DNA from 3 places in the Arthrobacter sp. UKPF54-2 genome. Region 2 is predicted to be linked to each of the others. Evidence: riboswitches for the same ligand, from Rfam matches in the RefSeq annotation. Region 2 holds a riboswitch; each other region holds the start of a gene.
What was found. Region 2 has a riboswitch for thiamine pyrophosphate ahead of E7Y32_RS06510 (ECF transporter S component). Riboswitches for the same ligand answer to the same signal wherever they lie in the genome.

Region 1 (9,515 bases), 790 kb from region 2:
GGACCTGGGTGCCGGACTCTAGCTCGCCGGGGCAGCGGGCGGTCACCGCGGGCTCGGCGATCTGCACGATCCCGGACGGGCCGTTCCCGTTCCCGTTTCCCTTGCCATTCCCGTTGCCGCCGGCGCCGTTCTTGGCCGGCTTCGAGCCGGAGATGACGACGGCGTCGAACTCCTGCCCGATGTGGTTGATCAGCAGGGCGGCCTCCACGGTGTCCAGCGAGAGCCGCTCCAGCTTGGCGGCCAGCTGGTCCGAGGACGCCATGATGGCCGGCAGCGAGGGGAGCGCCTCGCGGGCCCAGCCCGGGACCTCGGCGCCGTTGGACAGGGCCTCGCAGATGACCAGGACGAAGCGGTCGATCAGGCGGCGCAGCGGGGCGGTGGAGTGGGCGTACGCCGCGCCGATGGCAGACTGGATCGCGTCCTCGGGGACCTCGCCGTCGAATGGGGTGTAGCCGGCGCCGCGGAAGAGCATGCCGGCCGAGTGGACAATCGCCAGCTGCCGGGGATCCGTGGGGTCCAGGGTGCGCAGGTATTCCCCGTAGCTGATCTCCCCGTCCCACGGCTTGCCCAGCGCGCCGGTCTGGCGCCGGAAATGCCGCAGCGAACGTTCGTCCGGCGCGGGCATGGTGCGCAGGATCCCCACCTTGCCCCGCAGCATCAGCTCGGCCGCGGCCATGCCGGTCATCAGCGAGATCTGGGCGTTCCAGTCCTCCACCGGCAGCGGCGGGGCCGCGACAATCCGGTAGCCGCCGTCCGGCAGCTGCTCGATTTCCTGCTCCGGCATGTTCAGGCTGGCTCCGCCGCGCAAACGTTCAAGTTCCACCCGTTTGCTGCCGACTTCCTTCAGCAGTTGCAGCAGAGGTCCCGCAGTGCCGCCGTCGAGCTCGGCCTGCACCCCGTGGTAGCTGAGCCTGGCGCGGCTGCGGACCTGCGCCCGGCGCACCAGGACCGAGGACACCTCGGCGGCGGAATCGAGCTCGAACTCCCAGACGAAGGCCGCGCAAAGCTGGCCGGCCAGCAGGCTGCCGGCCGCCTCGCTGATGACCTCCGGATGCAGCGGGATCCGGCCCTCCGGCGTGTAGAAGGTCTGGCCGCGGCGGCGGGTTTCGGCGTCGAGCGCGCTGCCGGGGGCAACGAAGGAGGGGACGTCCGCGATAGCGTAGAAGACCTTGTACCCGTCGCCGGCGCGGTCAATGAAGAGGGCCTGGTCCAGGTCCGTCGAGGAGGCCGGATCAATGGTCACAAACTCCACGTGCGTCAGGTCCAGGGCCGGCAACTCGTGGCCCGCCACCGCGGCCTCGGCCTCGCGGAGCACCTCGTCCGGGAACGGGCCCGGCAGCTCCAGCGTGGTGCGCAGTGCGTTGAGCGCCTGGGCCAGTTGGTTCTGCTGCTGGCGCACGCTTGGGGTCAGGCGATGATGAGACACGAAAATCAGGTTAGCCCGATTTTGGCCATTAGTCTTGGAGCATGAGCACTTCCCCGGCCAGCCCCGTCCGCGACCAGCGTTTTCTCCGGGAGCTGCTGGGCGTGATGGCCTACGGGGAGCTCTCGGCCTTCGAGCGGCTGTCCTCCGACGCCCGGTACTCGCCCACGCTGCGTGACCGCGCCGTGCTGGGGAGCCTTGCCGTCACCGAGTTCCAGCACTACGAACTGGTCTGCGCGAAACTGGCGGAGCTCGGCGTCGACGCGGAGGAGGCCATGCTGCCGTTCCAGCCGTCCGTGGACCACTTCCATGAGCGCACCCGTCCCTCCGACTGGTACGAGTCGCTGATGAAGGCCTACGTGATCGACACCGTGTCCGCGGATTTCTACCGCCTGATTTCCGGCTACGTCGACGCCGGCACGGCCGCCCTGATCGAGCAGGTCCAGTCAGCCGAGGGCGCGACGGCGGTGCTGGGCGAACGGCTCAAGGCGGCGCTCGCGGATGATCCCCGGCTGGCTTCCCGGCTGGCCCTGTGGGCACGGCGCCTGCTGGGCGAGGCGCTCAGCCAGGCCCAGCGCGTCAGCGTGGACCACGCCCTCCTGGGCGGCCTGGCCGGCGTGGACGAGGCCGGGGCAGGGGAGCTGGTCCGCTCCCTGACTGCCGAGCTCGCCGCCGCCCACTCCCGCCGGATGTCCCAGCTGGGGCTCGCGGGCTAACTGGACGCGGCGTCGGCATCGGCGCCGGCGTCGAGCGCGGCGAGCAGCGCGCGTGCCGCCCCGGCGGGATCGTCGGCCTCGGTGATCGCCCGGACCACCACGACCCGGCGCGCGCCCGCCTCCACCACCTGCTCCACGTTGCCCAGGTCGATGCCGCCGATCGCAAACCACGGCACCACCCCGGCGACCCGGCCGCTGTCGCCGGCCTCGGCCCGTTCAATCGCCGCCGCGGCGTAGCGCACCAGGTCCAGCCCGACGGCGGCGCGGCCCGGCTTTGTGGGTGTGGCCCAGACCGGACCCACGCAGAAGTAGTCCAGTCCGCTCCGGCCCGGGGCCGCGGCGATGGCCGCGTCAACCTGCTCCGGGGTGTGCGTGGACATGCCGATCACGGTGCCCTTTCCCAGGAAATCCCGGGCCGCGGCGAAGGGAATGTCCTTCTGGCCAATGTGGAAGACCGGCGCCCCGGCCAGCGAGGCGAGGTCGGCGCGGTCGTTCACGGCCCAGAGCCGGCCGTGCCGCTGCGCTACGGAGTGCAGGACCTCCAGGAGTTCGAGCTCCTCGGCCGCCTCCAGCGACTTGTCCCGCAACTGGATGATGTCCACCCCGCCGGTGAAGGCGGCGTCGACGAAGTCTTCGAAGTCGCCGCGGCCCTTCCGGGCATCGGTGCACAGGTACAGGCGGGCGGTGGTGTGGACATCCTGGCTCATGCCCCAAGCCTAGTTCCTCTAAACTGGGCGGATACCGCGGGAGCCCGCGCGGGCCGTCACACGGCCGCCGGGCTGAGAGGGCGTCAGAGCCGACCGCTTGACCTGATCCGGCTAGTACCGGCGTAGGGAAGGAAACCCATGGACGCACCAGTCCCGCCATCGGCCGCCCCGGCGGACCCCTCAGCACATCGGTACGACGTCGCCGTAATCGGCGGCGGGGTGGTCGGCCACGGGATCGCCTGGGAAATTCGGCGCTCGGGCCGTTCCGTGGCCCTGATCGACGACGCCCCCGGCAGCGGGGCCAGCTGGGCGGCCGCCGGCATGCTGGCCCCCGTCAGCGAACTCCACTACCAGGAGGAAGCGCTCCTGGCGCTCATGCTGGAGGCCGCCCGGTTGTGGCCCGGCTTCGCAGCCGGCCTGGACGGCGGCACGGGGGCGGGCCAGGAAGGGGCGGGCGGCACCGGGTATCTCACGACGCCGACCCTCGCCGTCGGCGCGGACGCGGCGGACCGCCGGGCGCTCGCGGACCTGCGGGCGGTGCAGCAGGCCTGCGGCCTCGCCGTGGAGCCGCTGACCGTGCGCGAGGCGCGGGCCCGCGAGCCGCTGCTCAGCCCCGGGATCTCCTGCGCCCTCGACATACCCGCCGACCACCAGGTGGACCCGCGCCGGCTGCTCGCCAGGATCGGAGCGCTGCTGCGCGCGGACGGCCGGTTCGAGGCCGTGCCCCGCCGCGCCGCCGGGCTGCTCTGGGACGGCGGCCGCGTCGCCGGCGCCGGCCTCGAAGGCGGCGGGGAGATCCGCGCGGACGAGACCGTCGTGGCCAACGGGCTCGGGGCGGCCGAGCTGCAAGGCCTGCCCGGGGGACTGGCCCTGCCGCTGCGTCCGGTCTACGGGGACATCCTCCGGCTCCGCGTGCCGCCACGGCTCCGACCGCTGCTTCGCTCCACCGTGCGGGGACTGGTCCGGGGGGTGCCGGTGTACATCGTCCCCAGGGAGGACGGCACGGTCGTGATCGGCGCGACCCAGCGCGAGGACGCGCCCACGCAGTCCGGCGCGGTGTCCGCCGGCGGCGTCTACCAGCTGCTGCGCGACGCCCAGCAGCTGCTCCCCGCCGTCGCCGAACTCGAACTGCTTGAGGCCACGGCGCGGGCACGGCCGGGAACGCCTGACAACGCCCCGCTGCTGGGGCGCGTTGGCCGCGGCGGAACCGGGCAGGACATCGAGGGGCTGATCATCGCCACCGGGTTCTTCCGGCACGGCGTCCTGCTGACCCCTGTGGCCGCCGCGGTCTGCCGGGAGCTGCTGGACGGGCCGCCGGACCCGCGCTGGGCGGCTTTCCGCCCGGACCGCTTCTCCGCCCGACGGGATTCAGCACAGGACTTTTCACCGAAAGACAGGACAACAGCATGAACATCAGGCTCAACGGGGCACCGCACACCCTCGCCGACGGTGCCACGGTCAGCGCCCTCGTCAGCGGCGTCACCGGCCGGCCGCTGGCCGCTGACGGCCAGGCCACGGACGGCCGAAAGCTCGGCGTCGCCGTCGCCCGCAACGCCGAGGTGGTGCCGCGCAGCCGTTGGCACGCAACCGCGCTCGCCGAGGGCGACGACGTCGAACTCGTCACGGCAGTCCAGGGAGGATGAATGCCATGGGAGAAACAACACTGACCGAACCACGCGCACTGCGTGACCTGCTGACGATCGACGGGGTGGAACTGGGCTCTCGGCTGATCATGGGCACCGGCGGCGCGCCGAGCCTGGAGGGCCTCGGCGCCGCCCTGGTGGCCTCCGGAACCGAACTCACCACGGTGGCGATGCGCCGCTACTCGCCGGCCGAAACCGGTTCGCTGTTCCAGTTGCTCGCGGAGCGAAACATCCGGGTGCTGCCCAACACCGCCGGCTGCTTCACCGCCCGGGACGCCGTCCTGACGGCGGAACTGGCCCGTGAGGCACTTGAGACGGACTGGGTGAAACTCGAGGTGATCGCCGACGAGCACACGCTGCTGCCCGACGCCGTGGAACTCGTGGAGGCCACCGAACAGCTGGTGGCCCGCGGGTTCAAGGTCTTCGCCTACACCAACGATGACCCGGTGCTCGCCCTTCGGCTCGAACACCTTGGCGCGACCGCCGTGATGCCCCTCGGCGCCCCGATCGGCACCGGCCTGGGCATCCTGAACCCGCACAACATCGAACTGATCGTCTCCCGGGCATCGGTGCCGGTGGTGCTCGACGCCGGCATCGGCACCGCCTCCGACGCGGCGCTCGCGATGGAACTGGGCTGCGATGCCGTGCTCCTCGCCACCGCCGTGACCCGCGCCCAGGACCCGGTGATGATGGGGGAGGCCTTCAAACATGCAGTCATCGCCGGCCGGCTGGCCCGGAACGCCGGCCGGATCCCGCGCCGCGAGCACGCCCTCGCCTCGTCCGCCATGGAAGGCCGCGCCGAGTTCCTGTAGCGGCTCGGGTGCCGGGAAACCGGCCGGAGTACGATTCCTGAAAAGAAATGTGGCGGCAGGTGTCCTTTTGGCGGCATCGTCCTCGTCGTACTGATGTATCGACCGACTAGAAGGAGTATTTGTGGACTACATGCTTTTCATTTGCACCGATCCCACCGCGCCGGAATACGTGGCCGCCGAGGACAACATCGAGGAATGGGCCGCCGAGGTGGAAGCCAGGGGCATCGCCCGCCACGGTGACCGGCTGCGTCCCGTCGAGGACGCCACCACGGTCAAGGTGCGCGCCGGCGAGCTGGTTGTCACGGACGGTCCCTTTGCCGAAACGAAGGAATGGGTGGCGGGCTACGACATCATCGCCTGCGCCGATCTCGATGAAGCGATCGAGGTCGCATCCAAGCACCCGATGGCACGATTCGGCAAGATCGAGATTCGGCCCGTGTGGCCGTTCGGCTCCTAGCCGCCGGCGGGAGTACTGTGATGCGCATGGAGATGCGTCTGGAAGTCGTACAAGTACCGGTCGCCGACGTCGATGCGGCCAAGTCGTTCTACACGGAGAAGCTCGGCTTCGAGCTGGACCACGACGTGGAATACATCCCCGGCATGCGGGTGGTGCAGCTGACGCCGCCCGGCTCCGCCGCTTCGATCGTCGTCGGCACGGGCATGACCAGCATGGCCCCCGGGAGCCTGGAAGGGCTGCAGCTGGTGGTCCCGAACATGGCAGCCACCCGCGCGGAACTGCTGCGGCGCGGGGCGGAGATCAGCGAGGTCCAGGACATGGGCGGCATCGCCTTCGCCTATTTCAGTGACCCGGACGGCAACCGCTGGGTCCTCCAGGAATCCACCGCCCCGCGGTAAAGGAAGCCCTCCAGCACTAGGGAGCCCGCCGGGTAAGGGAAGGGGGGGGGGCCGGCTAGAGCCGCAGGATTGCGGACATCCGCGCCGTATCCTGCCGGGTGCGGGACCGGCCGAGGTAGACGACGGCGGCAATGGCCGCGGCGGTGCCCAGCAGCAGGGGCAGGATCCACGGGATCCAGGTCAGGCCCGGCAGGTAGCCGAAACCGGCCGCCATAAAGATGATCCAGCTCAGCATCCCCACGCCGAGGGCAATCCCCGCGGGCACACTGATGCCGTACTTGGCGTGCCGTTTGTCGTTGGCCCACACCACGAACCCCGCGGCCACGGCCACCATGGCGACCACAATCAGGGACAGCATTCAGGCTCCTTCATAACGTGCTTTGTGAACTGCGGGGCGGGCGGGCCGGCGGATCCCGGTGCGCGGTGCCTATAGGGCGCCGAAACCGACGCGGCGGACTTCTTCGGCGCCGATTTCGACATAGCCCAGGACGTTCGCCGGGATGATGACCTGGCGGCCCTTCTCATCGGTCAGCCGAAGTTCGGTGCCCTTGGAAATGGCCTCGCCCACGAGCTTCGCCACCGCGTCCGCGTCCTGGTTCGATTCCAGGGCAATTTCGCGGCCGATGTTCTGAATGCCGATCTTTACTTCCACAGCAAGGCCTCCCAGCCAATCAAAGTGTTCAAGTCTTCTCTACAAGTTTCCTCTACGAGTTTTCTCTACGAGGTGAACTCTATTTGTACTCTAGGACTCTTTGGGGAAGCGGGAGATTCCGCGCCAAGCTAAACGGTAGATCAAATCGCTCGCCACATCGAGGTCCAGGTTCCCGTCGGTTTCCAGCCAGTACCGGGCGCTGACCTGCGCCATTCCGGCCAGGCCCCGGCCCAGGAGCTGGGCTTCCAGGAGCGGCAGCTTGGTGTCCTCGGCGATGACCTTCGCGATTGCGTCCGCGAACGTCTTATTGAAGGTTTCCAGCCGCGCACTCACATCGACGTCGTTGACCAGGTCCGATTCGAAGACCAGCCGGTGCGCCTGGTCGTCGTTCGCGATGAAGCGGTAGTAGGCGCGCATCACGGCCTGGACGCGTTCGTCGTTGTCCGTGGTGGAATTCAGGGCCCCCAGCATAAGCTCGGTGAGGGCGGACAGATGCCTGTCCAGCAGCGCCAGATAAAGGTCGCGCTTGGACGGAAAGTGCTGGTACAGCACCGGTTTGCTCACGTGCGCCGTTTCGGCGATCTCGTCCATGGCAGCGCCGTGGTAGCCGTTGGCCACAAAGACCTCCTGCGCGGCGGCGAGCAGCTGGGCACGCCGTTCATCGCGCGGGAGCCGCGCCGAACGCTGCGTCCCGCCGCGCGTCGGGCCGGCCGGCGACTTTCCGGTATGTCCCCGCTCAACCGGTGCCTGATGAACCACTATCGGCCTACTTTCCCTCGCTGTTAGCTCCACTTTACGCGGGGGTAATATGACCTGGCGGCAACTTCGGGCATAGATTGAAGTATGGCTTCCAAGTTGACCGCAAACGGCACCCCCGCAACACCGGCATTGGCGCCCGGCCCGCTGGTCGAACCGGCGGAAAGCCTCACCGCCGAGGAGGTGGAGCGCTACTCCCGCCACCTGATCATTCCCGAGATCGGCTCAGTCGGGCAGCGCCGCCTCAAGAACGCCAAGGTCCTCGTGATCGGCGCCGGCGGGCTCGGCTCGCCCGCCCTGCTCTACCTGGCCGCCGCCGGGGTGGGAACCCTGGGCATCATCGACGACGACGACGTGGACCTGAGCAACCTCCAGCGCCAGGTGATCCACGGCGTCGCCGACGTCGGCCGGGCCAAGACCGAGTCCGCCCGCGACGCCATCGCCGCGCTGAACCCGCTGGTGGAGGTCCGGCTGCACCACATCCGGCTCGACGCCATCAACGCCCTGGAGCTCTTCGCCGGCTACGACCTGATCATCGACGGGGCCGACAACTTCGCCACCCGCTACCTCGTCAACGACGCGGCGGCCATCCTCGGCAAGCCTTACGTGTGGGGCTCGATCTTCCGCTTCGACGGTCAGGTCAGTGTGTTCTGGGAGCGGCACGGGCCGACGTACCGGGACCTGTATCCGGAGGCGCCGCCCGCGGGGTCCGTCCCCTCCTGCGGGGAAGGCGGGGTGTTCGGCATGCTGTGCGCCGCCGTCGGATCCCTGATGGTGACCGAGGCGGTCAAGCTCATCACCGGCGTCGGGCGATCCCTGCTGGGACGGGTGGCGCTGTTCGACGCCCTCGGCGGCACCTGGCGCGAGATCAAGGTCTCCCGGGACCCCGAGGCTCCGCGCGTCACCGAACTCACCGACTACGAGGCGTTCTGCGGCATCACGCCCGCCGCCGACGCCGGGACCGAGCACACCGTCACCGCCACCCAGCTCGCCACCATGCTCGCCTCGCGGAAGGCCGGGCTGAAGGACTTCCGGCTCGTGGACGTCCGCGAAAGCGGTGAATTCGAGATTGTCAGCATCGAAGGCGCCACGCTGATCCCGCAGGGCAGGATCCTGGCCGGTGACGCGTGGGCCGAGCTGCCGCAGGACACCGACATTGTGTTCCACTGCAAGGGCGGCACCCGCTCCGCCGCCGTGCTGGCCGCTGCCCGAGCGGCCGGCTACGAACGGGTCAGCCACCTCGAGGGCGGCATCCTCGCCTGGGTGCGCGATGTCGAACCCGGCAAACCGGTCTACTGAGAGGCACTGCGATGAGCGAGAACACCGGCCTGACCCCGCAGCACAAGATCGGCTCGGGTTTTGGCCCGCGCTCGACGGCGGCGGAGGTGGTCGCCGGGCTGGACCTGACCGGGAAGACCGCCGTTGTCACCGGCGGCTACTCGGGGCTCGGCCTGGAGACCGTGCGGGCGCTGGCCTCGGCCGGGGCCCGCGTGATGGTGCCGGCGCGGCGGCCCGGGCACGCGCGGAAGGTCCTCGACGATGCCGGGCTGGACGGCGTCGGCGTCGCCGGGCTGGACCTCGCCGAGCTGCCCGGCGTGCGGGAGTTCGCGGAAGGCTTCCTCGCCTCCGGCTTCCTCGGCGAGGCCGGCAGCCTGGACATCCTGGTCAACAACGCCGCGATCATGGCCAGCCCGGAGCAGCGCGTCGGCCCGGGCTGGGAATCCCAGTTCGCCACCAACCATCTGGGGCACTTCGCGCTCACCAACCTGCTGTGGCCCGCGCTGGCCGCGGGGGAGGGAGCCCGGGTGGTGGCCCTGTCCTCCACCGGCCACAAGCTCTCACCGATCCGCTTCGAGGACATCAACTTCGACTCCGGCTATGACAAATGGAAGGCGTACGGGCAGGCGAAGACGGCGAATGCACTGTTTGCCGTCCAGCTGGATGCCCTCGG
Region 2 (9,515 bases):
CACCCTCGTGGACATCCGGGCCTGGGACACCTTCGGCGAGATCTCGGTCCTGGCCCTCGCGGCCACCGGCGTCGCCAGCCTGATTTTCGTCCGCGGCCGCGGTGACCGTATTGGACGGTCCGCCTCGGTGGCCGAGGGGACGGTCGGGCGTCGCGCGGGCGTGGCCGGCAACACCCGGGACAACGCTGCGCTGGCCATGAGCCGGCGTTTCGCCGCGTCAGCGCGCGACGCATGGCTGGTGGCCGGCCGGACCATGGCTCCCGAACGCCGCTCGATCATCTTCGAGGTGGTCACCCGGCTGATCTTCCACTCGATGATCGTCTTCTCCCTTTACCTGCTGCTCGCCGGGCACAACCTGCCCGGCGGTGGCTTCGCCGGCGGCCTCACCGCCGGCCTGGCGCTGGCCATCCGCTACCTGGCCGGGGGCCGCTTCGAACTCCGTGAGGCCACGCCGGTCAGCGCCGGGGCGCTGCTGGGGATCGGCCTCGCCACCGCCGCGGCGTCCGGGGTCGCACCGCTGCTGCTGGGCGGCCAGGTCTTCCAGAGCGCCGTGATCGAGCTCTGGCTGCCGGTCTTCGGCGACATCAAATTCGTCACGTCCACGATCTTCGACATCGGCGTCTACGTCGTCGTCGTCGGCCTGGCCCTGGACGTGCTGCGCAGCCTGGGCGCGAAAATCGACGAACATTTCGAAGAACGGCCGGAAGACCAGCCGGACGAGCAGCCTGGGGTGCTCTTCGACGACGATCAGCCTGACGGCGTCCCGGCCGAAACCACCGCCAAGGGGAGAACATGAGCGTCAACCTGACCCTGCTGACGGTGATGGGAGCCCTGTACGCCTGCGGCATCTACCTGCTCCTGGAACGCAGCCTCACCCGGGTCCTGCTCGGCCTGATGCTGCTGGCCAACGCCACCAACCTGCTGATCCTGGCCACCGGGGGCTACGCCGGGCTCGCCCCGCTCTTCAGCAAGGACACCCCCGCGGGGGACTACAGTGACCCGCTGCCGCAGGCGCTGATCCTGACCTCGATCGTGATCTCCTTCGCGGTCACAGCTTTTATGCTGGGCATCATCTACCGCACCTGGGTGCTGGCCCGGCAGGATGAAATCCAGGACGACGCCGAGGACCGCCGCGTGGCCGAAACCCCCAGCTTCGACGCGGAGGACGACGCCGTCATCCCCGCCGAGACCTCCGAGTTCCCGCTCGTATCCGCCGCCGGAAGCGACGACGTCGTGCTGGCCGGTGCCCGCCTGATGCCTGCCGCGGACGCCGCGGCCGAGGAACAGCCCGGCTCCCAAAACCTCGACGCCGGCCCGGACGGAGGGACCACGTGAACATCGCCAGCTTCGCCCCCCTCGCCGTCGTCCTCCCCATCCTCGGGGCCGCCCTGACCTTCCTCCTCATCCGGCATTCGAGGGCCCAGCGGACCGTGAGCATCGCGCTGCTGTCGCTGACCCTGCTGCTGGAATGCTGGCTGCTGGCCTCCGTCTGGGAGGGCGGCACGGCAGCGGTAAACATCGGCGGCTGGCTGCCGCCCTGGGGCATCGTGATGGTGGTGGACCAGTTCTCCTCGCTCATGCTGGTGGTGTCCTCGGCCGTCAGCCTCGCCGTGCTGGTCTACGCCACCGGCCAGGGCATGGCCGACGGGGACAGCGACGCCCCCGTGTCGATCTTCCACCCCACCTACCTGATCCTCGTCGCGGGCGTGTCCAACGCCTTCCTCTCCGGCGATCTCTTCAATCTCTATGTGGGCTTCGAGATCCTGCTGACCGCCAGTTACGTGCTGATGACCCTCGGTGGGACGGGACCCAGGATCCGCGCCGGCGTGACCTACGTGGTGGTCTCGGTGGTCTCCTCCGTGCTCTTCCTGATCGCGATCGCCATGATCTACGGCGCCACCGGCACCATCAACATGGCGGACCTCGCCATCAAGCTCGCCGACCTGGACCAGGGGACCCGAAATCTCCTGCACGTGCTGCTGCTCGTGGCATTCGGCATCAAGGCCGCCGTGTTCCCGCTGAGTTTCTGGCTCCCCGACTCGTATCCGACGGCGCCGGCCCCGGTCACCGCCGTGTTCGCCGGGCTGCTCACCAAGGTGGGTGTCTACGCGATCGTCCGCACCGAGACCCTGCTTTTTCCCGGGGACACCTTCAATACCCCGCTAATGGTCGCGGCGCTGCTGACCATGGTGGTGGGCATCCTGGGCGCCCTGGCGCAGAGTGACATCAAACGGTTGCTCTCCTTCACCCTGGTCAGCCATATCGGCTACATGGTGTTCGGTCTGGCCATGTCCTCGGTCGCGGGGCTCGGGGCTGCGGTGTTTTACGTGGCGCACCACATCACCATCCAGACCAGCCTGTTCCTTGTGACCGGCCTGATCGAGCGCCGCGCCGGGAGTTCCTCGGTGGACCGGATCGCCGGCCTGGCCAAACTCTCGCCGCTGCTGGCCGTGCTGTTCTTTGTGCCGGCCATGAACCTGGCCGGCATCCCGCCGCTCTCCGGCTTCCTCGGCAAGCTGGGCCTGCTGCAGGCCGGTGTTGCCCTGGGGACCCCGCTGGCCTACGCCCTCGTGGCCGGCGGCGTGCTGACCAGCCTGCTGACCCTGCTGGCCGTCGCCAGAGTCTGGAACCGTGCGTTCTGGCGCGAGCCCGAGGACGCCGAACACCCGGATCCCGTGCTGCTCGCGGCCCCCGGGGACCAGGCCACCGGCGACCGCGCCGGCCAGCAGAACGTGACCCTGCTGCCCCGCACCATGGTGGGCTCCACGCTTGCCCTGGTGCTGCTGGGGGTGGCGTTGACGGTCTTCGCCGGGCCGCTGTTCCGGGTCGCCGGGCAATCGGCCTCCGAGATGCTGGACCGGTCCTCCTACATCCAGGCCGTGCTGGGTGACGAGGCCCCGGTGCCGGTGATCGCGCAGCAGCGGCAGGAGGGGGCACCATGACGCGCAAGCGGGTCTCGCTGCGCCAGGAGCTGCCACTGCTGGTCTGGCTCGTCATCGTCTGGGGCGCCCTCTGGCAGGACTTCAGTGCCGGCAACCTGCTTTTCGGCGCCCTGATCGCCGTCGTGGTGGCGCGGGTGTTCTACCTGCCCCCGGTGGAACTGGGCGGCCGCTTCAACGTGCTGCGTGCCGTGCCGTTCGCCCTGGTGTTCCTTGCCAAGGTGGTGGCGGCCAGCTTCCAGGTCCTGTTCCTGGCCCTGGCCCGGGGCCCGCGGGTGATCAGCGCCGTCGTCGCTGTCCCGCTCCGGAGCCACTCCGACCTGCTGGTGACCGCCACCGGGCATGTCATCTCACTGATCCCGGGGTCGCTGGTGGTGGAGGTGGACCGGTCGACGTCCACGCTGTACATCCACGGCATCAACGTCCGCGACGCCGAGGATGCCGCCAAGGTCCGCAAGGAAGTCCGCGACACGGAGGCCGGTCTGATCCGGATCATGGGCACCAAGGCCGAACTCTCCGCCCTGAAACAGGAGGTGGGCGCATGATGCCCCTGGTCCTGGCCATTACCGCCGTCGTGCTGTCCCTCGCCGCCGGCGGGGCGATCATCCGCATCGCGCGCGGACCCTCGCTCCTGGACCGGGTGCTCGCCGCCGACGTGCTGCTCGCCATCCTCGGCGCGGCGCTGTGCATCGACATGGCCGTGAACCGGCACCTGAACAACCTGATGCTCCTGGTGGCCATCTCGATCATCGGCTTTGTGGGCTCGGTGACGGTGGCCCGTTTTGTGGCGGACCGGAGGAAGCAGCCCAATGAATCCTGAGACGTTCCCCGCCGACGCCGTGATCGACGCCGTCTCGGCCGTGTTTATGGTGCTCGGGGCGGTGATGTCCCTCGGCGCGGCGATCGGCCTGCTGCGATTCCCGGACCTGATGAGCCGGATGCACGCCGCGACCAAGCCGCAGGTGCTGGGGCTGTTCCTGCTGCTCTGCGCCGTGGGGCTGCAGCTGCGCACCTGGTGGGTGTGGCCGGTGCTGGTGGTGGCGTGGATCTTCCAGCTGCTGACGGTGCCGGTCTCGGCCCACATGGTGGGACGGGCCGGCTACCGCACCAAACACCTGCACCCGGAGCTGCTCAGCGCGGACGAGCTGGAGGCCGTGGTGCAGCAGGCGGCCGGGAAGAGCGGGTTCACCGACGACGACGTCGAGTGACGCCGCCGCCGGGACACGCGGCTCTCTACGAGGCGGCTTAGACCAGATCCTGGGTCTTCGCGAAGCGGGTGATCGCGCGCTGCGTGCCGCGGTTGGCGAGGACCTGGATGATGGCGCTGACCGAGGCCGAAATCAGGGCGAAGGTCAGGGCCTGGCGCAGCGTGGTGGGAACGTCGTCGTCGTGGCCCTTGGGCGGCTTGTTGCCGGTGGTCTTTTCCCAGACGGTGTCAACCACCTTGGTGCCGACGAAACCGGCGACGAGGCTGATGCCGGTGCCAAGCAGTTTGATGAAGATGTTCATGCGTCGTACTCCTTGCGGGAGGGAACAGGGCTTCCCCTAGCCTAGCCTCCCCTGGCGCCCCGGCCGCCGAGGAATTCGGTCAGGGCCTCGACCACCAGCTCGTGGTCGGCCTTCTGCGGCAGCCCCGAGACCGTGACCGTGCCCACCGCCCCGGTTCCGCGCAGGTAGATGGGGAACGAGCCTCCGTGGGCGGCGAACTCCTGCTGGTCGAACCAGGCGTTGTCCTCGATCCTGCGCCCGGCAGCCCGGGCACGCAGGCCCACCAGCAGCGACGGGACCTCATACCGCGAGGCCGTGCGCTGCTTGGCCCTGATCCAGCGCTCGTTGTCAGGGGTGGCGCCCTCGAGGGCCGCGTGGAAGAGCACCTGCTCACCCTTGGTGATGTCGATGGCGATGGGGTGGGAACGCTGCCGGCCGAGTTCCACCAGCAGGAACCCGAGCTCAAGCGCGTCATCCTTGCTGAAGGATTCGAACTGCAGTTCGTCGATTTCCGTCAGGATCCGGCCGATGAGCGCGGCCAGGGCTCCCGGCGGCTGCGGATCCGCGGAGTCCGGGTCGTAGTCGGGGGAAGGCGCTGGTGCGTCGCTCATGGGACTCAGCTTCCGTTACGTTCTGCCGCTGCGCAAGCCTTACCGGGTGTAAACTGGCCCAGCCCACAAGGGCGATTTTAAATACGACAGGGGAGCGCCGCCGTCGGCAATCCGGAGCAGTCCGGGGATCCACAGGTGGGCGCTGAGAGTGCGGACAGCCGCAGACCCTCGAACCTGATCCGGTTAGTACCGGCGCAAGGGAGTCGAGTTCTCAGGGTGCCCGGCACCACGGCGGAAGCCGCGCTCAGCCGGACCACCCTCCCCTCCTGTACCTCAGGAGGACGATATGACTGATATTTCTGCGAAGCAGACACTGGCCACCGGCAAATACCACTGGCGTGTGGTCGACATTGTGCTGGCAGCGTTGATCGCCGTTGCCGGCGGCGTGATCTTCTGGGCCTGGTCCCAGGGCTCCAACCTCGTAGCCGTGCCGCTCAACGCGGTCTACCCGCCGCTGACCGGGCTCTACGCCGGCGGCTGGATGATCCCGGCGGTGCTCGGCATGCTGGTCATCCGCAAGCCGGGGGCCGCGCTGTTCTGCGAGACCGTGGCCGCCACGGGCGAGCTGATCATGGGCTCGCAGTACGGCGCGTCCGTGCTGTTCTCCGGCTTCGTCCAGGGCCTCGGCGCTGAACTGATCTTCGCCGCCTTCCTCTACAAGCGGTTCAACCTGCCGGTGTCCCTGCTGGCCGGCGCCGGCGCGGGCCTGTTCTGCGGCCTCAACGACTCCTTCCTGCCCTGGGGCTGGAACATCGCCTACGAGGCCGGTGACAAGGCCGCCTACATCGTCTTCTGCGCCGTCTCCGGTGCCGTGATCGCCGGCGGACTGTCCTGGCTGGCCACCCGCGGGCTCGCCAAGACCGGGGTGCTCGCCTCGTTCGCGTCCCGCAAGGCGGCATCGGAACCCGTGTTCTCCTGATGCCCGCACACGCATGACATCCCTCGACGCCGGCCGCCCAGCCGCGGTCACCGCCCGCGGCTGGGGCTGGCGGCACGCCGGCCGGCCCCGGCCCGCCGTCAGCGGACTGGACCTGGAGATCCGCCCGGGAGAGCGTGTGCTGCTGCTGGGCCCCTCCGGCGCCGGCAAGTCCACGCTGCTGTACGCCCTGGCCGGGGTGCTGGGGGAGGGGCCCGGCCCGTCCGCAGCCGCTTCCGCCGACGCGGACGACGCCGACGAGACCGGCAGCCTGCTGATCGACGGTGTCCCGCCCCGGGCCGCGCGCGGACGGGCCGGCCTGGTGCAGCAGGACCCGGAAACCCAGGTGGTGCTCTCCCGGGTCGGCGACGACGTCGCCTTCGGGGCCGAGAACCTTGCCGTTCCCCCGGCGGAGATCTGGCGGCGGGTGGCGGAAGCGCTCGACGACGTCGGGCTCGGCGGGCTTCCGTTGGAGCACCCGACGTCGGCGCTCTCCGGCGGCCAGAAACAGCGGCTGGCGCTCGCCGGCATCCTCGCGATGAGGCCCGGGCTGCTGCTGCTGGACGAACCCACCGCCAACCTCGACCCCGCCGGTGTCCTGGAGGTCCGCGACGCCGTGGGGCGCTGCCTGGACAAGACCGGGGCCACGCTGGTGGTGGTGGAACACCGCGTCGCCGTCTGGAAAGACCTCGTGGACCGCATCGTTGTGCTGCAGCCGGGGTCCGCCGCGGACTCCGCCGTGCTCTTGGACGGGCCGCCCGACCAGGTCCTGGAGCAGGCGCGGGACCTGCTCATCGCCGCCGGCGTCTGGGTGCCCGGCCACGTCCCGGCCACGCGGGCGCGCAGCGCGGGCACCCGCGGTGGCGGCCCGGCGGGCTCAAATGCCGGGCAGCTGCTGCTCGCCGCCGAGAAACTGGCCGTCTCCCGCGAACGGCCCCGCCGCGCCGGCCTGCGCGGGGGCTTCCGGACCGTCCCGCCGCAACCGGTGCAGTCCGGGATCACGGCCCAGGTCCGGGCCGGGCAGGCCCTGACCATCACCGGCCCCAACGGCTCAGGCAAATCGACGTTCGCCCTGACCCTGGCCGGGCTGCTGGCGCCGGTTGCGGGGGCCGTCTCCGCCACCACCGGGCTGAGCGCCGGCGCCGGCATTGATCCGTACAAGTGGAAGGCCCAGCAACTGATCGCCAGGATCGGCACGGTGTTCCAGGAACCCGAGCACCAGTTCGTCACCGGCCGGGTGCTGGACGAACTGATGTTCGGCCCCCGCCATCTGGGCCGCGGCGAAGAGCGGGTGGACGAACTGCTGGAGCGCCTGCGGCTGCGCGACCTCGTGGACGCCAACCCCTACACGCTCTCCGGTGGCGAAAAACGTCGGCTCTCGGTGGCCACCGTGCTCGCCGCGCACCCGCAGGTGCTGGTGCTGGACGAACCCACCTTCGGCCAGGACGCCAACACGTGGGCCGAGCTGGCCTCCTTTCTTTCCGAGCTGCTCGACGCCGGCACGGCCGTGGTCTCCGTGACCCACGACGCCGAATTCAGCCAGGTCCTTGGCGGCGCCGAACTCGCCCTCGGCGCCCCGCAGCCCGGACTGCCCGGCCGGGCGGCCCCGGGGGTGGCTGCGCCGTGAGGGACACCCTGACCCTGCGCGGCAACCAGGCCCTGCTCACCCGCGCCAACCCGCTGGCCAAGTTCTCCGGCGTCCTGCTCATCACCGTGGCGCTGGCGCTGTCCATCGACTGGGTCTCCGCGTCCCTGGCGCTCGCCTTCGAGCTCCTGCTGTTCCCGCTCGCCGGGCTGACGCTGGCCCTGCTCTGGCAGCGCGGCTGGCCGCTGATCCTCGCCGCGGCCGTGGGCGGCTGGAGCACCGCGATCCTGGCGGCAGACCACGGGCGGACACTGCTCGACGTCGGCGTCTGGTCCATCAGCGAGGGTTCACTGCAGCTCGGGATCGGGTTCCTGCTGCGCGGCCTCGCGATCGCCCTGCCCGCCGTCCTGCTGATGAGCTGCACGGACCCGACAGATTTGGCCGACGCCCTGGCGCAGCAGGCGAAACTGCCGCACCGCTTTGTCTTGGGCACCCTGGCCGCGCTGCGGCTGGTGGGGCTGATGGCCGAGGAATGGCAGACCATCGGCATGGCCCGCCGCGCCCGCGGGGTGGGCTCGCACGGAAACCCCGTGCAGCGGCTGAAGGCCACGCTGGGGCAGAGCTTCGGGCTGCTGGTCCAAGCGGTCCGCCGCGCCTCCCGGCTCGCGGTGACCATGGAAGCGCGGGGTTTCGGCGGCGCACAGCGGACCTGGGCGCGGAAGGCGACGTTCAGCCGGCTGGACGTCTGGGTGCTGCTCGGGGGCGTGCTGATCGCCGCCGCCGCGGTGGCCACGGCGATCGCGGCCGGCACCTGGAACATGGTGTTCCTGGGTCAGCAGTAGCCGCCCGGCCGGCCCCGGATCCGGGCATGGGAGTCGATATATCGCACGAGGTGAATATTTTGTGAGATTGACTGCTATTCGCGCGGCCAGAAGAGGTCCAATAGCTCATCCGTGATATTTGTTGGATATGACTCAACAGACTGCAGAATACGTTGGCGCCGTGCTCCGGGATGCCCGCGGCGAGAAAGGCTGGACCCAGGGACAGCTCGCCGCCGAGCTGGGAACCAGCCAGAGCGCCATCGCCCGGATGGAGCAGGGCAAGCAGAACCTGAGCCTGAAAATGATCCAGCGGCTCGAATCGATCTTCGGCCGCACCATCGTCAAGGTGGGCCGGCCCGCCATGACGCACCTCCGGGTGGAGGGCGGCCGCACGCTCTCCGGTGCCGTGGACGTGAACAGCAGCAAAAACGCCGGCGTCGCGCTGCTCTGCGCCAGCCTGATCAACCGCGGCACCACGGTGCTGCGCCGGCTGGCCCGGATCGAGGAGGTCAACCGGATCGTCGAGGTCCTGACCAGCATCGGCGTCGAATGCACCTGGCTCAACGCCAACGACCTGCAGATCCGCCGCCCGGCCGTGCTGGACCTGGACTCGATGGACGTCGAGGCGGCCCGCCGCACCCGGAGCGTCATCATGCTCCTGGGCCCGCTGCTCGATGAGTCCACCGAATACCGGCTGCCCTACGCCGGCGGCTGCGACCTCGGCACCCGTACCGTGGAGCCGCACATGCAGGCCCTGCGCCAGTTCGGCCTCAGCGTGGACGCGAAATCGGGCTTCTACAGCGTGCAGGCGCCGCCCTCGGACGGCCACGACCGCTCCTTCGTGCTGAGCGAACGCGGCGACACCGTCACCGAGAACGCCATCATGGCCGCCGCCCACCGCCGCGGCACCACGATCATCCGCAACGCCAGCCCGAACTACATGGTCCAGGACCTCTGCTTCTACCTGCAGATGCTGGGCGTGGAGATCGACGGCGTGGGCACCACCACGCTGAAGATCGTCGGCCGCCCGTCGATCGAGGCCGACATCGAGTACTTCCCGTCGGAGGACCCGATCGAGGCGATGAGCCTGATCACCGCCGGCATCGTGACCAACTCCGAGGTCACCATCCGCCGGGTCCCGATCGAGTTCATGGA
Region 3 (9,515 bases), 1.2 Mb from region 2:
GTCCGGGGCGTGGGAGATGCTGGGCATGGGAACTCGATCCTTCGCGTCGGGTGCTCTTGGGCCGATTGTATCGCCGCAGGCTGGACGAATCGGGGTGGGCGTTGTGCCGGCACCAGTGATTCGGTGCGCGGCGCGGTACGGATGCCCCGCTTAGCCCGGCTTTGGCGGCTCTTGTGAGACAATGAACGTGGCTGGGACATGATCCACATTCGCGTCTCAGTCCGGCGACTTTGTTTTCAAGACCGCCAATGATGAGCAGGGCATACTTCGGGTCCCTCGATCCGACCTATCCCGCAATGCCATTGGAAGGCACCTGGTTGTGACGTACAGATCAACGGGTTCAGCACAATCTCGCCGGCCTTCCAGGGCTGCCGCACCCCACTGCCGGTGCGAACCTGGGGGTACTCAATTGACTTCTGTCAATGCCTGCGGGTGTTGACAAATATTTGCCCCCGCGGGTGCCGGATGTGGCGGTACATCAGGGGCAGGAGTGTCGCCACATATGGATAATGACCAGCTTGTAGCCGGTAACGACGAAGCAACTGTTACCGAGGAAGCAACGGAAACCGCCGCAGCAATCGAGGCGCCGAAGAAGGCCACCCGGACCCGGCGCAAGGCCGCGCCCAAGGCGGACGCCCTTCCTGCGCACGCCCCCGCTGCGGACGCGGAAGCCGCGGCCGGCACCGAAGCAGCGGCCGGCACGTCCGACGCCGTCGCTGAAGCCGCCGCTGACAACCCCGCCGCCGCGGAGCCGGCCAAGGCCCCGGCCCGCCGGAGCCGGTCGCGGAAAAAGATCGAAGCCGAAGCCGAACCCGCCGAGCCGGTTGCAGCAGCTGAAGAGGCACCGGCTGACGCCCCGGCCGCTGAGCAGCCCGCAGCGGAGGAAGCCCCGGAGAAGCCCGTCCGCCGCCGCGCCTCCCGCGCCAAGAAGGCGGCCCCCGTGGCCGAGGAGACCGAGGACGCCGCCCCGGCCGACGCCGAGCCGGCTCCCGAAACCGCCGACGTTGCAACCGACGCCACCCCGGCTGCGGATACCCCCGACACCTCCGAGGCCCCGTCACTGTTCCTCGCGCCCGGCGCCGTCACCTCGATGATCTTCCAGGCCCCGGACCTGACCGCCGTCGTCCGCCCCGCCCCGGCCGCAGCCGAGGAAACGGAAGACGAGGACGAAGAAGCCGAAGGTGACGACGCCGGCAGCCGCCGCCGCCGTCGCAGCCGTGGACGCCGCGGCCGCAGCCGCACCGGCGAAGCTGACACCGACGCCGATGGCGGAACCGACGGCGCCGCCGAGTCCGGCGAGGACACCGAGGGCACCCTCGAGGACGGCGTGACCTCGCGCCGCCGCCGCCGTCGCCGCCGCGGTGACCAGGACCTCGAGCTGACCGGCGGCGGGGACGACGATCCGCCCAACACGGTCACCCGCGTCCGTGCCCCGCGCGCAATCAGCGAGGCCCCGCCCAGCAACCGCGTGACCTCCGTCAAGGGTTCCACCCGCCTGGAGGCCAAGAAGCAGCGCCGCCGCGAATCCCGCGACACCGGCCGCCGCCGTACCGTCATCACCGAGGCCGAGTTCCTGGCCCGCCGCGAATCCGTGGACCGCCAGATGATCGTCCGCCAGCGCGACGACAGAATCCAGATCGGCGTCCTCGAAGACGGCGTACTGGCCGAGCATTTTGTCTCCAAGACCCAGCAGGACTCCCTGATCGGGAACGTCTACCTGGGCAAGGTCCAGAACGTGCTGCCGTCCATGGAAGCGGCGTTCGTCGACATCGGACGCGGCCGCAACGCCGTGCTCTACGCCGGCGAGGTCAACTGGGACGCCGTCAACCTCGAGGGCAAGCAGCGCCGGATCGAAAACGCGCTCAAGTCCGGCGACTCCGTGCTGGTCCAGGTCACCAAGGACCCCGTCGGCCACAAGGGCGCCCGTCTGACCAGCCAGATCTCCCTGCCCGGCCGGTACCTCGTGTACGTGCCCGGCGGCTCCATGACCGGCATCTCCCGCAAGCTGCCCGACGTCGAACGCAACCGCCTCAAGCGGATCCTCAAGGACCGCCTGCCGGAGAGCGCCGGCGTGATCGTCCGCACCGCCGCCGAGGGCGCGTCCGAGGAAGAGCTGACGCATGACATCAACCGTCTGCGCGCCCAGTGGGAAGGCATCGAGAGCCAGTCCACGTCCACCAAGATTCTGGCCCCGGAGTTGCTCTACGGCGAACCGGACCTGACCATCAAGGTGGTCCGCGACGTCTTCAACGAGGACTTCTCCAAGCTGATCGTCTCGGGCGAGGAAGCCTGGGACACCATCGAGGCCTACGTCACCTACGTGGCTCCGGACCTGGTGGGCCGGCTCGAGAAGTGGACCAAGGACACGGACATCTTCGCGGCCTGGCGCATCGACGAGCAGATCCACAAGGCGCTGGACCGCAAGGTCTTCCTGCCCTCCGGCGGCTCGCTCGTGATCGACCGCACCGAAGCCATGACCGTGGTGGACGTCAACACCGGTAAATTCACCGGCAGCGGCGGCAACCTCGAGGAAACCGTCACCAAGAACAACCTGGAAGCGGCCGAGGAAGTCGTCCGGCAGCTCCGGCTCCGGGACATCGGCGGCATCATCGTGATCGACTTCATCGACATGGTGCTCGAATCCAACCGCGACCTCGTGCTGCGCCGCATGGTGGAGTGCCTGGGCCGCGACCGGACCAAGCACCAGGTGGCCGAGGTGACCTCGCTGGGGCTCGTGCAGATGACCCGCAAGCGGATGGGCACCGGGCTGCTGGAAGTCTTCGGCGAACAGTGTGAAGCCTGCGCCGGCCGCGGCGTCGTCACCCATGACGAGCCCGTCGAGCACCGCCGCGCCAACACCGTCGCCGCGGAACACCACATCCCGCGCGCCGATCACCAGCCCGCCGCGCGTACCGAACGGAAGCGCCGCCGCGGCCGGGGTGGCCAGGGCTCGGACGAGCAGTCCGCGCCCGTTGCAGCGCACCCGGAGCCCACCGAGGCCGAGCGCCACGCCAAGGCAGAGGCTACCCGCGCAGCGCTGGCGAACATCGCCGCCGCGGCGCACGCCGCCCACCTCCACGACGGCGAAGCAACCGCAGCGCCCGACGCCGAAACCCGCCAGGCGGCGCTGGACGCGGCCGTGGAAGTTGCCTCGACCGAGGAAGCTGCCGGGCGTCCGGCCGCCGTGCTGACGTTCGGCGGCGAGCAAGTTGCGCTGCCCTTCGTCGAGCACGCCGAGGAAGCGCAGCAGCCGGCGCTGACCCTGGATCTGCTCACCGAGGCCTTTGCCAACCTGGGCGACGCCGAGGCCAACAAGCCGGCGGCAGCGGAACAGGGTGCGGAAGCACCCGAAGCTGAAGCTGAGCCCGCACCGCAGGCCCCTGCAGCGGAAGCAGCCGAAACGGCCGCCCCGGTGCCGTCCCGTGCCACCCGTGGCCGGGGACGTGCCCGGACCGCACGGATCCAGCCCCCGAGTGCCCGCACCCGCGAACCGCAGGCACCTGCCCGCCAGGAAGCGGCCAAGGTACCGGCTGCGCAGGCACCCGTCCGGCAGGAAGCCGCCAAGGCTCCCGCTGCGCAGACACCCGTCCGCCAGGAAGCCGCCAAGGCACCGGTAGCGCAGGCCGCCGCCACGGACACCACGGCGCCGCGCAGAGTACGCCGGAACCGGAGCGCCAGCCGCGCCCAGGGCGCCGCCAACGAGACGTCCGTGCAGCAGCGCGCGGCCGCTCCGTCGGCCGCCGGATCGGTCCACGAAGCCAAGGCCCCGGAGCCGGCGAAGGTGGCCGCCAAGCCGGCAGCCAGCGAGCCAATCATCCTAGGCGTCGGCGTGCCCGCCTCGGAGCTATAGCACCGGGCAGACGCCGCCACCCGCGGGTACCGACCGGGCCAGACGCACCATCGCGTCCAGCCCGGACGGTACCCGCGAGTTCGTTAACGGGCGTCCCGGTAACAACCGCAGCGGTGCGGGCGCGGCCGGGCAGTGACGGCTAGGCTGGGGGACTGACACGGGGTGCCGCGCAACGAGCCGGCTGAGATCCAGACCCGTTGAACCTGTCCGGTTAGCACCGGCGAAGGGATGTCTCTTGTTTTCATCGACCCAGCCGGCCTCCACCGAGCCGGCGGCGCCGGCCCAGCCCACCTCCCTCCTGCGGTCCGCCTTCCCGGACGCCGCACCCGGAGAACCCGGGCTGCCGCCGATTCCGCGTGTCCTCGCCATTGCGGGCTCCGACCCCTCCGGCGGCGCCGGCATCCACGCGGACCTGAAGAGCATCGCCGCGCATGGCGGCTACGGCATGGCGGCCATTACCGCGCTGACGGCCCAGAACACCCAGGGCGTCCGCTCCGTGCACGTCCCGCCGGCGGATTTTCTCACCGCCCAGCTGGACGCCATCAGCGAGGACATCACCATCGACGCCGTCAAGATCGGCATGCTCGGCGACGCCGCGGTGATCAACGCCGTCCGTTCCTGGCTCGAGCGGGTCCGCCCCGCCGTCGTGGTCCTGGACCCGGTGATGGTGGCCACCAGCGGCGACCGGCTGCTGCAGAAATCGGCGGAGACGGCCCTGCAGGGTCTGCTCCCGCTCGCGGACCTCCTCACCCCGAACCTCGCCGAACTGGCCATGCTGCTCGGCGACGAGACCGCCGCGGACTGGGACGCGGCGCTGGACCAGGGCAAACGGCTCGCGGCGCTGACCGGCTCCACCGTCCTGGTCAAGGGCGGCCACCTCGAGGACGTCGGCGCCGACGGCGACGCCGATGCGGGCTGCCCGGACGCGCTCGTCAACACCGGGGGACTGCTGGGTGCGGAAACGGTGGTGGTGCCGGGCGAGCGGATCGCCACCCGCAACAGCCACGGCACCGGCTGCTCGCTGTCCTCGGCGCTGGCCACGGTGCAAACCCGGACGGGGGACTGGGAGGCATCGCTGCGCGAGGCGAAGCCGTGGCTGCTGGGCGCGCTTCGCGAAGCCGGTCGCCTCGACGTCGGACGCGGCAACGGTCCGGTGCACCATTTCCACCACCTGAAGCAGGTCGGTTCACCGTCCGCGCCTGCCTTCGCCGGCGAGGGCGACTTCGCCGCGGTCCTCGACGCGGACGCCGGCGTCGGGCTGGACGCGATCTACGCCCTGGACTTCATCCGCGGCCTCGCGGATGGCTCCCTGCCGGAACGGGAGTTCGCCTACTACCTCGGCCAGGACGCCCTGTACCTCAACGGCTACTCCCGGGTGCTGTCCCGCGCGTCCGCCCTCGCGCCGTCGGAAGCCGAACAGCTGTTCTGGTCCCGTTCGGCACAGCAGTGCCTCGAAGTGGAGTCCGAGCTGCACCGGAACTGGCTGGCCGGCCGGGCAGTGGCGGCAACGCCGGGACCGGTTACCAAGGCGTACGTGGACCACCTCCACGCGGCCTCGCTTGCCGGCAGCTACGGCGTGCTGGTGGCCGCGGCGCTGCCGTGCTTCTGGCTTTACGCGGAGGTGGGCGCCACGTTGCACCGGGAGTTCCTTGGTGCGGGTGCCCCGGCGGGCCACCCCTATGCGGACTGGCTGCGCAACTACGCCGACGAGGGTTTCGCGGAGTCGACCCGGCAGGCGATCAGGTACACGGACGCAGCGGGCCGCCGGGGTTCCGAGACCGAGCGCAGCGCCATGGCCCTGGCCTTTGGGCAATCCTGCCGGTACGAGGTGGAGTTCTTCGACGCGCCGAGGTTGCACGCCTGAGCGGCCCGGCGGGATGCGGCCGGTACGATGGTGGGGCGCGGTTCCGGAAGTCGCTGCGATTCCACCACTTTTGCCCCTCGGGGACAGTGGGTGGCGTCCGTCACGCACTACCCGCCGGGACCAGCCTCGTTTGCGGCCGAAGGCAAAATTAGCGTAGTCTAGATCTTCGGTGCTTACGCCAACACTTGGGTTATGACCTTGAGGAACTGTTCACCCGCACTGCGGGCAGGACTTTCCACGGGATAGCTCATGGGTTCCCCCGGGGAATCCACCGGCGTTGAGGCACAGCGTGAGCCGGTCCAAAGACTTTGGCACCAGGTTCCGCACGCAAATCTAGTAATAAACGTCGAGAGAAGTGAGTTCCCCAGTGGTGTACGCGATTGTCCGCGCAGGCGGCCGCCAAGAGAAGGTTTCCGTTGGAGACTTCGTTACCCTGAACCGCGTCCCCGGTGGAGCCGGCAGCACCTTTGAGTTGCCCGCACTGCTCCTGGTGGACGGTGACAAGGTCACGACTGCAGCCAAGGACCTGGCCAAGGTAACGGTTACGGCTGAGATCCTGGAAGACCTCCGTGGTCCCAAGATCGTTATCCAGAAGTTCAAGAACAAGACCGGTTACAAGAAGCGCCAGGGCCACCGTCAGGAACTGACCAAGGTCAAGATCACCGGTATCAAGTAACTCCTCGTTACTGATCAGGTTCCAACAGTTTCCCCAGAATTTTTGAAGGCAGGCATCTCAAATGGCACATAAAAAAGGCGCGAGCTCCACTCGCAACGGTCGTGACTCCAACGCCCAGTACCTCGGCGTCAAGCGCTTCGGCGGCCAGGTAGTTTCCGCAGGCGAGATCATCGTCCGCCAGCGCGGCACCCACTTCCACCCGGGCGCCGGCGTTGGCCGCGGCGGCGACGACACCCTGTTCGCCCTGACCCCGGGTGCTGTCGAGTTCGGCACCCGCCGTGGTCGTCGCGTTGTGAACATCGTGGCTGCTGCAGCTGCAGAGTAACAACAAGTTCTAAATCGGTGGGGCGGGCCATTAGGTCCGCTCCACCGGTGTTTTAACCGCATTACAATCATCTTGGGCCCCTGGGACCCGAGGAACAGCACTGAGGAGATCCACGTGGCGAGCTTTGTAGACCGGGTAGTACTGCACGTATCCGGCGGTACCGGCGGCCACGGCTGTGTCTCCGTCCACCGCGAAAAGTTCAAGCCCCTCGGCGGCCCCGACGGCGGCAACGGCGGCAACGGCGGCGACGTCATACTGCGCGTGGACCCCCAGACCACCACCCTGCTCGACTACCACCACGCCCCGCACCGGCACGCCACCAACGGCGGCCCCGGCATGGGCGACTGGCGCGGCGGCAAAAACGGCGAGACCCTGGTCCTGCCCGTTCCCGAAGGCACCGTCGTCAAGAGCAAGGACGGCACCGTCCTGGCCGACATGGTGGGTGAAGGCACCGAATTCATCGCCGCCGCCGGCGGCATCGGCGGCCTGGGCAACGCCGCGCTCTCCTCGCAGAAGCGCCGCGCCCCCGGCTTCGCCCTGCTCGGCATCGAAGGCGAATCCAGCGACATCGTCCTGGAACTGAAGTCCATCGCGGACATCGCCCTGGTCGGGTTCCCCTCCGCCGGCAAGTCCAGCCTGATCGCGGCCATGTCCGCGGCCCGGCCCAAGATTGCCGACTACCCCTTCACCACCCTGATCCCCAACCTCGGCGTCGTCCAGGCCGGCGACGTGCGCTTCACCATTGCCGACGTCCCGGGCCTGATCGAGGGCGCCAGCGAAGGCAAGGGCCTGGGCCACCACTTCCTCCGCCACGTCGAACGCTGCGCCGCGCTGGTGCACGTGCTCGACTGCGGCACGCTGGAATCGGACCGCGACCCGCTCTCGGACCTGGCCGTGATCGAGGCGGAGCTCGAAAAGTACACCGTGGACATGAGCTACGCAGGCTCCGACGGTGAAGTCGTGCCGCTGAACCACCGGCCGCGCCTGGTCGCCCTGAACAAGGTGGACCTGCCCGACGGCAAGGACATGGCCGAATTCGTCCGCCCGGAACTCGAAAAGCGCGGTTACAAGGTCTTCGAAATCTCGGCCACCAGCCATGAGGGCCTCCGCCAGCTGGGCTTCGCCATGGCGGAGATCGTCAAGGCCGCCCGCGACGCCGTCGCCGCGACGCCGCCGAAGGTCCAGGCCCCCGTACTCCGGCCCCGCGCCGTCAACGAGAGCGGCTTCACCATCCGCCGCGAGGAGAAGAACCTGGAACCGCTGTTCCGCGTTCTCGGCGAAAAGCCGGTGCGCTGGGTCAAGCAGACCGACTTCACCAACGAGGAGGCCATCGGCTACCTCGCCGACCGCCTCGCCAAGCTCGGCGTCGAAAACGAACTCTTCAAGCAAGGCGCCAAGCCGGGCGACACGGTCGTCATCGGCGAGGACGACGGCGTCGTCTTCGACTGGGAGCCGACCATGATGGCCGGCGCCGAACTCCTCGCATCCCCGCGCGGCACCGACGTGCGCTTCGCCGACATCGGCGACCGCCCCACCCGCGGCCAGAAGCGCGAGGACCAGCAGGAGCGCCGCGACGCCAAGGCCGCCGCCCGGGCAGAGCTGGAAGCCGAACGCAAGGCCGGCATCTGGACCGAGTCGGTCAGTGCCCGCCGCGCCCGGCAGCCGCTCAAGGAGAGTGGACTCGGCGAAGCCGATGACGAGTAACGCTGTCGCTCTGCCCGGCGCGGCCGGGGCGCCCAGCCGCGCCGTGCTCTCCGGGGCCCGCCGGATCGTGGTCAAGGTGGGTTCCTCCTCGCTGACCTCCATCCGCGGCGGCATCGCCGAGGAAGCCCTGACCGACCTCGCCGACGCCCTCGCGCACAAACGCAACGCCGGCACCGAAATCATCCTGGTCTCCTCCGGGGCGATCGCCGCCGGGCTGGCGCCGCTGGGCCTCGACAAGCGCCCCCGCGACCTCGCCACGCAGCAGGCTGCCGCGAGCGTGGGCCAGGGGCTCCTGATGGCCCGTTATACCCACGCCTTCGGCGCGCACGGCGTCACCGTGAGCCAGGTGCTGCTCACCGCCGACGATTTTATGCGGCGCAGCCAGCACACCAACGCCTTCCGTGCGCTGGACCGGCTGCTGAACCTCGGGGTGGTCCCGGTAGTCAACGAAAACGACACCGTCGCCACCCATGAGATCCGCTTCGGGGACAACGACCGGCTCGCGGCCCTGGTGGCGCACCTGGTCCGCGCCGACGCGCTCGTGCTGCTCTCCGACGTCGATTCCCTCTACGACGGCCCGCCCTCGCACGGAGCCAAGCGGATCGCCCACGTCGCCGGCCCGCGCGACCTCGACGGCGTCTCGATCGGCAGCACCGGCAAGGCCGGGGTCGGCACCGGCGGCATGGTCACCAAGGTCGAGGCCGCGTCCATCGCCGCGGGCTCCGGGATCCACGCGCTCGTGACGTCCACCGCGAACGCCGCCGCCGCGCTGGCGGGGGAGGACGTGGGCACCTGGTTCTCGGTCAACGGCGCCCGCAAGCCGATCCGGCTGCTCTGGCTCGCCCACCTGGCCTCCGTGCAGGGCACCCTGGTGCTCGACGACGGCGCCGTCCGCGCCGTCCGGGACCGCCACACCTCACTGCTGCCGGCCGGGATCTCCGCCGTGCACGGCGACTTCGAAGCCGGCGACGCCGTTCAGATGGTCGGCACCGACGGGACCGTGATCGCCCGCGGCCTGGTGAACTACGGCGCCGCCGAGCTGCCGCAGATGCTGGGCCGTTCCACCCGGGAACTCGGCAAGGCGCTGGGACGCGGC

Region 1: linked by a shared signal. The riboswitch ahead of thiO (glycine oxidase ThiO) and the one ahead of E7Y32_RS06510 (ECF transporter S component) in region 2 are both predicted to bind thiamine pyrophosphate.
Region 3: linked by a shared signal. The riboswitch ahead of E7Y32_RS12315 (bifunctional hydroxymethylpyrimidine kinase/phosphomethylpyrimidine kinase) and the one ahead of E7Y32_RS06510 (ECF transporter S component) in region 2 are both predicted to bind thiamine pyrophosphate.

Annotation. Positions count from the first base shown of each region.
Region 1 is NZ_CP040174.1:2,220,265-2,229,779, forward strand. It holds gene E7Y32_RS10255 (RNB domain-containing ribonuclease) at 1-1,426, opposite strand, end outside; gene E7Y32_RS10260 (ferritin-like fold-containing protein) at 1,468-2,139, shown strand; gene thiE (thiamine phosphate synthase) at 2,136-2,846, opposite strand; TPP riboswitch at 2,873-2,993, shown strand; gene thiO (glycine oxidase ThiO) at 2,985-4,256, shown strand; gene thiS (sulfur carrier protein ThiS) at 4,253-4,489, shown strand; gene E7Y32_RS10280 (thiazole synthase) at 4,495-5,301, shown strand; gene E7Y32_RS10285 (YciI family protein) at 5,432-5,758, shown strand; gene E7Y32_RS10290 (VOC family protein) at 5,785-6,156, shown strand; gene E7Y32_RS10295 (cytochrome c-type biogenesis protein CcmH) at 6,212-6,514, opposite strand; gene E7Y32_RS10300 (DUF3107 domain-containing protein) at 6,584-6,808, opposite strand; gene E7Y32_RS10305 (TetR/AcrR family transcriptional regulator) at 6,899-7,567, opposite strand; gene moeB (molybdopterin-synthase adenylyltransferase MoeB) at 7,652-8,863, shown strand; gene E7Y32_RS10315 (SDR family NAD(P)-dependent oxidoreductase) at 8,875-9,515, shown strand, end outside.
Region 2 is NZ_CP040174.1:1,433,969-1,443,483, forward strand. It holds gene E7Y32_RS06470 (Na+/H+ antiporter subunit A) at 1-796, shown strand, start outside; gene E7Y32_RS06475 (Na(+)/H(+) antiporter subunit C) at 793-1,335, shown strand; gene E7Y32_RS06480 (Na+/H+ antiporter subunit D) at 1,332-2,942, shown strand; gene E7Y32_RS06485 (Na+/H+ antiporter subunit E) at 2,939-3,484, shown strand; gene E7Y32_RS06490 (monovalent cation/H+ antiporter complex subunit F) at 3,481-3,759, shown strand; gene mnhG (monovalent cation/H(+) antiporter subunit G) at 3,749-4,147, shown strand; gene E7Y32_RS06500 (DUF4235 domain-containing protein) at 4,185-4,448, opposite strand; gene E7Y32_RS06505 (heme-degrading domain-containing protein) at 4,490-5,038, opposite strand; TPP riboswitch at 5,117-5,257, shown strand; gene E7Y32_RS06510 (ECF transporter S component) at 5,325-5,957, shown strand; gene E7Y32_RS06515 (ABC transporter ATP-binding protein) at 5,971-7,581, shown strand; gene E7Y32_RS06520 (energy-coupling factor transporter transmembrane protein EcfT) at 7,578-8,381, shown strand; gene E7Y32_RS06525 (UDP-N-acetylglucosamine 1-carboxyvinyltransferase) at 8,509-9,515, shown strand, end outside.
Region 3 is NZ_CP040174.1:2,663,756-2,673,270, forward strand. It holds gene E7Y32_RS12305 (vitamin K epoxide reductase family protein) at 1-27, opposite strand, end outside; gene E7Y32_RS12310 (Rne/Rng family ribonuclease) at 503-3,850, shown strand; TPP riboswitch at 3,999-4,096, shown strand; gene E7Y32_RS12315 (bifunctional hydroxymethylpyrimidine kinase/phosphomethylpyrimidine kinase) at 4,149-5,714, shown strand; gene rplU (50S ribosomal protein L21) at 6,082-6,390, shown strand; gene rpmA (50S ribosomal protein L27) at 6,452-6,715, shown strand; gene obgE (GTPase ObgE) at 6,830-8,419, shown strand; gene proB (glutamate 5-kinase) at 8,409-9,515, shown strand, end outside.